DNA from 3 places in the Telluria sp. ZT3P25 genome. Region 3 is predicted to be linked to each of the others. Evidence: predicted binding sites of a transcription regulator. Region 3 holds the regulator's gene; each other region holds the start of a gene.
What was found. Region 3 encodes LexA, which represses DNA repair genes until DNA is damaged. Its sites were predicted from a motif close to ACTGTATNNNNATACAGT; they were not measured.
Positions count from the first base shown of each region.

Region 1: a site for LexA is predicted at 2,094-2,111, ahead of AC56LY_RS16895 (DNA topoisomerase IV subunit B). Genes of this name have one in related genera too.
Region 2: a site for LexA is predicted at 1,627-1,644, ahead of AC56LY_RS12885 (PA0069 family radical SAM protein). Genes of this name have one in related genera too.

Region 1 covers NZ_JCASIJ010000001.1:3,813,904-3,817,176, reverse strand. The annotation lists gene AC56LY_RS16895 (DNA topoisomerase IV subunit B) at 33-2,027, opposite strand; gene AC56LY_RS16890 (response regulator) at 2,201-3,025, shown strand; gene AC56LY_RS16885 (gamma-glutamyl-gamma-aminobutyrate hydrolase family protein) at 3,091-3,273, shown strand, end outside.
Region 2 covers NZ_JCASIJ010000001.1:2,891,819-2,895,091, forward strand. The annotation lists gene AC56LY_RS12885 (PA0069 family radical SAM protein) at 419-1,612, opposite strand; gene ubiG (bifunctional 2-polyprenyl-6-hydroxyphenol methylase/3-demethylubiquinol 3-O-methyltransferase UbiG) at 1,722-2,441, opposite strand; gene AC56LY_RS12895 (NAD(P)/FAD-dependent oxidoreductase) at 2,438-3,273, opposite strand, start outside.
Region 3 covers NZ_JCASIJ010000001.1:3,050,371-3,053,643, forward strand. The annotation lists gene rplI (50S ribosomal protein L9) at 1-113, opposite strand, end outside; gene rpsR (30S ribosomal protein S18) at 150-440, opposite strand; gene priB (primosomal replication protein N) at 469-768, opposite strand; gene rpsF (30S ribosomal protein S6) at 806-1,213, opposite strand; gene lexA (transcriptional repressor LexA) at 1,508-2,137, shown strand; gene AC56LY_RS13605 (tetratricopeptide repeat protein) at 2,198-2,902, opposite strand; gene AC56LY_RS13610 (cystathionine gamma-synthase family protein) at 3,103-3,273, opposite strand, start outside.

The DNA.
Region 1 (3,273 bases), 760 kb from region 3:
TTGCGCGCGGGGCGGATGGCCGGTGCGGCGTATTAGATATCGGCCTCGGTCTCGTTTCCGTGTTCTTCGATCCAGGCGCGGCGCGCGGCGGCTTCGCCTTTGCCCATCAGCATATTGAAGCGTGCCGATGATTCGGCGTGGTCGTAGTCGCCCAAAAACACGGGCAGCAGGCGGCGCGTGTCCGGGTTCATCGTCGTTTCCCACAGCTGCTCGGCGTTCATCTCGCCCAGGCCCTTGAAGCGCGAGATGCTCCACACGCCTTCCTTCAGGCCTTCTTTTTTCAGCTTGTCTTCGATCGCCAGCAGCTCGCCCGAGTCGAGCGCATACAGCTTCTGGATCGGCTTCTTGCCGCGCGCCGGCACGTCGACGCGGAACAGCGGCGGGCGCGCGATGCAGATGTTCCCGTTCGCAAACAGTGCCGGGAAATGTTTAAAGAACAAAGTGAGCAGCAGCACCTGGATGTGCGAGCCGTCGACGTCGGCGTCGGACAGGATGCAGATCTTGCCGTAGCGCAGACCGGTGAGGTCGGGCGAGTCGCCGGCGCTGTGCGGATCGACGCCGATCGCCACCGAGATATCGTGGATTTCATTGTTGGCAAACAGGCGGTCGCGGTCGGTTTCCCACGAGTTGAGCACCTTGCCGCGCAGCGGCAGGATGGCCTGGAATTCCTTGTCGCGGCCCATCTTGGCCGAGCCGCCGGCCGAGTCACCCTCGACCAGGAACAGCTCGTTGCGCGTGATGTCGTTCGATTCGCAATCGGTCAGTTTGCCCGGTAACACGGCCACGCCCGACGATTTTTTCTTTTCGACTTTCTGCAGCGAGCGCAGACGCGACTGCGCCTGGCGGATCACGAGTTCAGCGAGCTTCTTGCCGTATTCGACGTGCTGGTTCAGCCACAGTTCGAGCGGCGGCCTGGTGAAGGTCGAGACCAGCTTGAGCGCGTCGCGCGAATTCAGGCGTTCTTTCGTCTGGCCCTGGAACTGCGGGTCCAGCACCTTGGCCGACAGCACGAACGAGACGCGCGCGAATACGTCCTCGGGCAGCAGCTTGACGCCTTTCGGCAGCAGGCCATGCAGCTCGACGAAGTTCTTGACGGCGCCATACAGGCCGTCGCGCAGGCCCGCTTCGTGGGTGCCGCCGCTGACGGTGGGGATCAGGTTGACGTAGGATTCACGCACCACGCCGCCTTCTTCGGTCCAGGCCACGACCCAGGCCGCACCTTCGCCTTCGGCAAAACTGTCGTCGCCGGCGGCGGCGTACTGCGCGCCTTCGAACAGCGGGATCAGGGTTTCGCCGGTGGAGCTTTGCGCCAGCGCTTCGGTCAGGTAGCCGCGCAGGCCCTCGTCGTAGCGCCAGGTCTGGACTTCGCCCTTGGCGTTCGTGAGCGTGACCGTCACGCCCGGCAGCAGCACGGCTTTCGAGCGCAGCAGGCGCTGCAGGTCGTTCATCGGGATGGTCGGCGAATCGAAGTACTTGCCATCAGGCCAGGCCGTGACGCGCGTACCGTTCTTCTTGCCGCCGCGCTCGAATGGTGCGGAGGTGAGCGGCTCGATCACGTCGCCGGCGGCGAACACCAGCTTGTGCTGGCCGTTGCCCTGATCGTCCTTGCGCCAGACTTCGATCTCGAGACGCTTGGACAGCGCATTGGTGACCGAGACGCCGACGCCGTGCAGGCCGCCCGAGAACGCATACGCGCCGCCTGAGCCCTTGTCGAACTTGCCGCCGGCGTGCAGGCGTGTGAACACGATCTCGACCGTGGACACGCCTTCTTCGGGGTGGATGCCGACCGGGATGCCGCGGCCGTCGTCTTCGACCGTGATCGAGCCGTCCGGGTTCATCGTGACGCTAATGTTCTTGCAATAGCCACCCAGCGCCTCGTCGGAGGCATTGTCGATCACTTCCTGGATGATGTGGAGCGGATTTTCCGTGCGGGTGTACATGCCCGGACGCTGTTTCACAGGTTCGAGTCCCTTGAGGACGCGGATGGATGATTCGCTGTAGTCTGGAGCGGGTTTCTTGGAGGCCATCTTGAAGAGTATTTGTAGAATGCGTTGGCATTCTATCTTGTCGAGCGGAAAAGGAAATGCTTTTTAACTGTATAAATATACAGTATTTTGCGCTTATGTCGTGCTTTTCGCCTTGCACCTTTGTGCTAGATTACGCTGTAAATACATAATCGATGCAAGAAGGGTGGGGCCCGATGCAGCGATCCCATTGTCTGTTCACCGTGCGTCCGATCGGCTTTGATCCGGTTGAAACCGCCCGGCTGGCGGCGCTGCTCGAAGACGCGCCGGGCGCCGGGCCGTCGTATTCTTGCCTGCATGCCGATAGTTTGCAAGAGCCGGATCTGCTGGTTGCCAACGGTGACAGCCCGTTTGCGCTGGCGCAACTGGCGTGCCGGCCACCCGATGCGCTGCAACCGGCACTGGTCATCGGCGGCACTGGCAACACCCGTTGGCCAACCGTCACCCGCCCGCTTGACCAACGGGCGCTGCATGGGCAACTGGCCGAACTGCTCGACACGCGCGTGCATGCGCTGGCCCAGCACGGCGCCCGTGCGCGCCGCGTGCTGGCCGAACGCCGCCGCCGTCCGCGTCTGGGGCCGGATCTTGAAACGCCCGCATTCTACACGCGACTGCGCCACGGGCCCGTCGATGGCCCGGTATTGATCGTCGATCAGGCGTGCAACCTGCGCAACCGGGTGGCGCAGGTGCTCGGGCCGCGCCGGATCGGCGTCGAATGGACCGACAGCCAGGCCGCCGCCGTGCGCCTGTGCGACGAAACGCCGGTGGCGCTGGTGCTGATCAACACGGCGGCCCCGGGCATCGAACCGTATGCACTGTGCTCGTCGATCAAGGCGCAGGCCGGCGCCGGGCGCACGCCCGTGGTGTTCATGGTCACGCCATCGTTTCATTACGATAGCGCCCGCGCCCGGCTGGCCGGCGCCCGCGGCCTGCTCGAGACGCCTGTGGCGGGGCGCCACCTGATGCTGACCTTCCAGAAGCTGCTCGACGTGCCGGTCTGAGCATATGGCGACCTTTTGTAACAACTTTGAATCGTGCGCAGCATTGCCGAAGTTATATTAATGACATGACTGAAGACGAACCCATCAAGCGCAAGCCAGACGACCCCTCGCCAGAGGCGGATATCGATGAACGTCGCGAGACACGCGTGCGCGTGCCCGACCGGCGCGCCAGCGGCGGCCAGCACGCGCGCGGACCGGCGCGCTACCTGCGCGATGGCGACAACCCGGTGGCCCTGGCCGGCCGGGTC
Region 2 (3,273 bases), 160 kb from region 3:
CGAGCGATTTGCGCTGGACCGATGTCCCTGGTGCACCATCAGCGACCGAAGTTCATCGACGCCCCGCCTGGCGCCCATGCCACCCATATTGCCGATGGCGCCCAGGCTCAATCACAGACCACACCCGTTGCCGGTTCCGTCGCCCTGCCCGCCCCGCCGGTTCTGCTCGTTACGTTGTCCACCTGGGCGCCACCGCGCTGACCGTGTTCCGACACCAAGCGCATCAGTTGCCCGCCCAGCTGGCCTAAAACCTGGATGCGCTGGTTGTCGGCCAGCCCGTCGTTTACGTCGAACGACACGGCGCGCAGTTACCAGTCCCCGGCGTTCGCGGTCGCGTTTTCCGCGTAGACGGCTGCATCGAGCTTGCGCAGGTCGGCAGCCGGGCTGGTCAGCAACGTCCTGGGCTATTCCTGCATTCTCAAAACAGGTCCAGCTGCCCTGCCCCCTGAGTACTACCGCGGCGTGTCGTTGCAGGCACCACCACTGGTCGCCGGAATTGCGAGCGATCGAGCCGCCCGAAACGCCCGCGCAATGACTTGTAGCCAAGGCGCTCGACTGCTTTTTCAAAGCGTTGCCGGATCAGGTCGGCCCACACGCCGTCACCATGCATGCGCTGTGCAAAGTCGGCATCGTAATCCTTGCCGCCGCGCATCTCGCGGATGCGGTTCATTACTCGCTGCGCGCGGTCCGGGAAATGCGCCTGCAACCACTCTTGAAACAGCGGATTGACTTCGTGCGGCAGGCGCAGCACCGTGTAGTGCGCGCCGACCGCGCCGGCATCGCGCGCCGCTTCAAGGATGCGTTCAATCTCGGGCTCGGTCACGAACGGGATGATCGGCGCGACGCTCACACTGACCGGAATGCCGGCGTCGGTCAGCGTACGGATCGTGCGCAGACGGCGCATCGGCGCGGCCGAGCGCGGCTCGAGCGTGCGCGAAATCTGTGCATCGAGTGTCGTGAGCGTCACCGCCGCGCACGCCAGGTTGTTGGCCGCCATCGGCGCAAGCAGGTCGATGTCGCGCTCGATCAGCGACGACTTGGTGATCAGGCCAAGCGGGTGGCGGCATTCGGACAATACCTCCAATACTTGCCGCGTGATCTGGCGCTCACGCTCGCAAGGCTGGTAGGCGTCGGTGTTCACGCCAATGGCGATGTGTTCGGGGACGTAGCCGGGCTTGGCGAGTTCGCGCCGCAGCAGTTCGGGAGCATTCACCTTGGCGAAGAGCCGGGATTCAAAATCAAGGCCCGGCGACAGGCCAAGATAGCTGTGCGTGGGCCGTGCGAAGCAATAAATGCAGCCGTGTTCGCAGCCCCGGTACGGATTGAGCGACACGCTGAATGGAATATCGGGTGACGTGTTGCGCGACAGGATCGTCTTGGCGAACTCGTCGGTGACCACGGTCTTGAACGCGGCCGATTCACCGGCAGCCCCGGTAGTCGACTCAGAATCGGCATCAGACCAGCCGTCGTCAAAACGCTCGCGACCGTTGACCTCATAGCGTCCTTGCAGGTTCGACACCGCACCACGCCCCTTGCGTGCAACGCGCGGCGGCGCCAGCATGATGTGTTCTTCTACCCGCTCGCGGCGGATGGGCTCATCGGTGTCGATCATGGCCGCTGCTCCATACTGTATGTTTATACAGTATATTACGCCGCTACCCCGTCAAATTCAAGCGCCAGCTGCCCGATGAGCATCGGATTACTTTTCCCAGCTGCTCCGGTCAGGCCGGACGGGCAAACGTTGCCAGATAGTTCACGCTCGTATCGCTGCACCATGAGGCGCGATGCAACACCGGCAGGTAACGCATGCCGCGCAGATCGATCCGCTGCAGCCCGGCCCCGGTGGCTGCAGCCAGCATCTCGGCGGGTTTCACGAAGCGGCGCCACTGGTGCGTGCCACGCGGCAGCACGCGCAACACGTACTCCGCCGCCACGACGGCCAACAGATAGCTCTTCCAGCTGCGGTCGATCGTCGACGCCAGCAGCAAACCACCAGGCGCAACGCGCCGAGCTGCCTCTTCGATGAAGGCGTCGGGGTCGGCCACATGCTCGGCCACCTCGAGCGCCAATACGACGTCGAAGCATTCATCGGGCTGCAGAACAGTCTCCAGTTCGCCCAGGCGATAATCGACTACCGCGCCGCTGGCGTCGGCGTGGCGTTGCGCCGCCGCCAGGTTGCCAGGCGAGGCGTCGATGCCAACCACGTGTGCGCCACGCAGCGCCAGCGGTTCGGACAGCAGCCCGCCGCCGCAGCCGACGTCGAGGATGCGCAGACCCGCCAGCGACGTATCGGGGCGACCGAAATGCGACGCCATGCATGCCAGCAGATAAGCCTGGCGCAGTGCGTTCGTCACATGCAGCGGCCGCATCGGGCCGTTCGGGTCCCACCAGGTGGCGCCGAGTCGGTCGAAGCGGGCGATTTCGTCTGCAAGCGCGCTCATGTCTGATCTCCGCTCGCAGCAGCGGTCATTAGCGCTGCCAATGCGCGGCCGGAGCGCCAGGCGCCTTCCACACCGCCGCCGGCAAGGGCATCGCCGCACACGCCAAGCCCCATGCCCGCGTCCCACCAGGCACCAGCGGCCCGCTCGTCATCGGGCGCCGCTGCCAGCGTTGCATACAGCCAGCGATGCACGGCCGCGAAGCGCCAGACCAGAGCGCCGCCGATACAATCGGCAAGCGCCGCCTGCAGCATCGCCTGCACCTGATCGTGCGGCGTGTCCAGATGTGCGCCAGTCCAGTCGGGCGTTGCATGCGCAACCCATTGGGCCTGCCCCGCCAGCGCTGTGCGCGCCGGCTTCGCATCGTTGCGCAGCACCAGCGCCAATGGGCCGGATGCGGGCAGTGCCAGCTCCCAGTCGCTGCCGCTTGCGGGCGCGTCGGTCATGCCCATCAAGACCCAGACGGGCAACATCGGCACGGCCTGCGCGCACGCGGCCCAGTCCGGACGATGCGCGCCCAGCAGCGCGGCCGCCTGTTGCGGCGGAATCGCCAACACCACGGCATCGAAGCCATCGGCCACGCACACACCGGCGCTCTCCAGAGACCACGTTGCGCCGCTGCGACGCACGCCATCGACCGTGCACAACGTATGCAACGGCAGGTCCTTCAACAAGGCGCGGCACAGGGCCGGCATGTCGGGCGTGGCAACCCACATCGCGCCGCCAGGCAGGGCTTCGCCGTGTGGGGCCAGGCGCGGCGTCCAGCGCGCCAGCAGCCCGGCGCGCTGCCCCTGCTCGACGAAACCCAGGAAGTCGGCCCCCAGGGCAGCAAAGG
Region 3 (3,273 bases):
CGGCGGGCCATCTTTTGTGGGATCAGGAAGTTACGTGCGTAACCGTCCTTGACCTTGACGACGTCGCCCAGGTTGCCGACGTTGACTACTTTTTCCAACAGAATGATTTGCATAGTGATCTCCAGATGTCTGACTGTCGTGACCGACGATTAACCGTGGTGCAGGTCGGTGTACGGCAGCAGCGCAAGGTAGCGTGCGCGCTTGATCGCGGTGTCGACCTGACGCTGGTAGTGCGCCTTGGTGCCGGTCAGACGTGCTGGCATGATCTTGCCGTTTTCCTGGACGAAGTCCTTCAGGGTGTCGACGTCCTTGTAGTCCACCTGCTCAACGCCAGCGGCGGTGAAACGGCAGAATTTCTTGCGCTTGAACAGCGGGTTTTGCTGTTTGCGCTTCTCTTTGAGTTTCGCTTTGTTTTTGTCGAACTTTTTACCGAATGCCATTTGAGGCTCCTGTATCTAAATTGCCGGGTTAAGCGGCACTGAAATCAATGATGTGAAACACCAGGGCTTTGCTGTTGCGATTTTTCCGTGCAAGAAATCCGTTGAACCTGTAGCTGGCGCCCAATTCGGCGCTGGCAAACCTGCCCGAAATCTCACCCGCGGCGAACGCAGGGACTTCGAACGCGACCGACCTCTCGACTCCGGCCTCTTCCTGCTGCGATTCGTGCATCAGGACGGCTGAAACGATTGGCACACCGGCCGGGGTGTAACGCAGTACGTCGCGCTCGGCGATGGTCGCCATGAGCTGGAGGTGATTTGCGCTGTGCACCCGGTATTACTGGTTACTACGAATAACTGGGGAAAACTTAAGCAGCAGCAGGCGCTGGCGCAGCGGCTGGAGCGGCTGCTGGCGCAGCGGCTTCGGCACGGTGGCTCTTGGCTGCGTCTTCGCGCTGTACCGATTTCATCATCGGCGACGGTGCGGTTTCAGCTTTTTTCAGCTTGACGGTCAGGTGACGCAGAACCGCATCATTGAACTTGAATGCAGTTTCCAGCTCGACCAGGGTCTCGTTGTCGCATTCGATGTTCAGGCAGATGTAGTGTGCTTTTGGCAGCTTCTGGATCTGGTATGCCATCTGGCGGCGGCCCCAGTCTTCAACGCGATGGATGTTACCGCCGCGGCTGGTCACCGTGGTCTTGTAACGCTCGATCATCGCCGGGACTTGTTCGCTCTGGTCCGGATGGACGATAAACACGATTTCATAATGACGCATGCATTACTCCTTGAGGACGTTTAACAAATGCCCACCTCGGCGTCAAGACGAGTGTGGGAAGGGAAAGCCGGCAATTATAACCTGGATGTCGTTGACTTGGAAAGCCCCAATGCGGCATCGCAGGCGCGATCTGTCTTAGTTACGGCAGATCTGACTCGACAATTCCAGTGTTTTGACGCCTTATTGCATGCTGAATCGCGATTTTCGCGATATTTTTTGCGTTTCCCCTTGCGCGCCGCAGAATACTGTACAAAAATACAGGTTACACACATAACCGGTTGCTGTAACACATTTATGCTAAAGCTCACTGCACGGCAAGAACAGATCCTGAACCTGATCAAGGAAGCGATCGAGAACACCGGTTTCCCTCCGACCCGGGCTGAAATCGCTTCCGAATTGGGTTTCCGCTCGGCCAATGCGGCTGAAGAACATCTGCAAGCACTGGCGCGCAAGGGCGCCATCGAAATTTCGCCGGGCACGTCGCGCGGCATTCGCCTGATCGGCGCAAGCGTCGAGGCCATCCCGATGCCGCCGCCGTCGTTCATGTCGCTGCCGCTGGTCGGGCGCGTCGCGGCGGGCAATCCGATCCTGGCGCAGGAACACGTCGAAGCCACCTACAACGTCGACGCAGCCATGTTCGCGGCGCGGCCCGATTTTCTGCTGAAGGTCAAAGGCTGGTCGATGCGCGACGCTGGCATCATGGATGGCGACTTTTTGGCGGTCAAGAAAATTGACAGCGCCAAGAACGGCCAGATCGTCGTCGCGCGTCTGGGCGACGAAGTCACGGTCAAGCGTTATCGCAAGACGGGCGACCTGGTCGAGCTGCTGCCAGAGAACCCCGATTTCAACATCATTGCCGTGTCGCCGGACGAAGAGTTTGCACTCGAAGGCCTGGCTGTCGGCCTGATGCGTAGCTGGAACTGATGTAATGGCGCCGGCTTTCCTGCCGGCGCCTGTTTTACCCCGCCCTGTCCTGCCTACCCCTTAATTCGACGCCTTCTTCACCACCGCATTATGCTGGTTTATGAACGCTTCGGTAGCACTGCGCCACGCCGCAAAATCTGCCAGGATCATCTTTGAACTGACCTTCGCGCCTTCCGCGATGTTCTGCCGCACCTGCTCCAGGTAGGCTGCCGACGCGTCCGCTTCCTGCTTGTTCATCAGCTTGGCGATATCGGCCGGGATCTTCTTCGTCAATGGCGACTGCGCGTTCAGGTTCGTCACCATCTTGTTGTAGCAATCCTGCCAGCCTGTTACCAGCTTGTTGACGCGATCGATCTCGTCATTCACTTTCGACACCGCCGGAATGCGCGGCGACGGGCAGCGGTATTCACCCGACTGCAGCTCGGCGCCATCATAACCCTTGATCCAGTAATCGATCTCGGCGCGTTTGGTCACGCGCTGCTGCATGACGACCAGCGATTCGGCCGCGACCTTGTTGCCTTTGGCGGCCGACTTTTCGAACAATGCCCTGGCCGCCGCCTCGTCGACGGTGCCCGCCTCGCCATACCAGTACATCTGGCCCAGTTGCTGCTGTGCTTGCGCATTGCCGGCGTTGGCGAGCTTGGTATACAGCTTGAGCGCGCCCGCGTAATCCTTCTTTTCGAACAGCGCATTGGCGTCTTCCAGCTCGCCCGCATAGGCGGTGCTGGCAATAGTCAGAGAAAGGCAGAGCAGAAAACGTTTCATGGGCATCCGAAGAAAATGACAAGCTGACGATGAGGCATCATAGCCCCCTTTGACAGCGCGACTCAACCGTAAAAATGACAAGGCCGGCATCGCGCCGGCCTTCTTTGCATGGCTTTACGCGGCGCGGTAACGCCGCGCGGTAACGCCACGCGGTAACGCCGCGCGATACGCCGCGCGATACGCCGCGCGGTGGGCCGTGCCTACACGTCCAGCGCCTGACGGAAGTCCTCGACCAGGTCGTCGGTATCCTCGATGCCCACCGACACACGGATCAGCGACTCGGCAATGCCCATGCTGGCGCGGCGCTCGGCGCCCATCTCGAAGAAAATCGTGTGCGCCACCGGAATGACCAGCGTGCGGTTGTCGCCCAG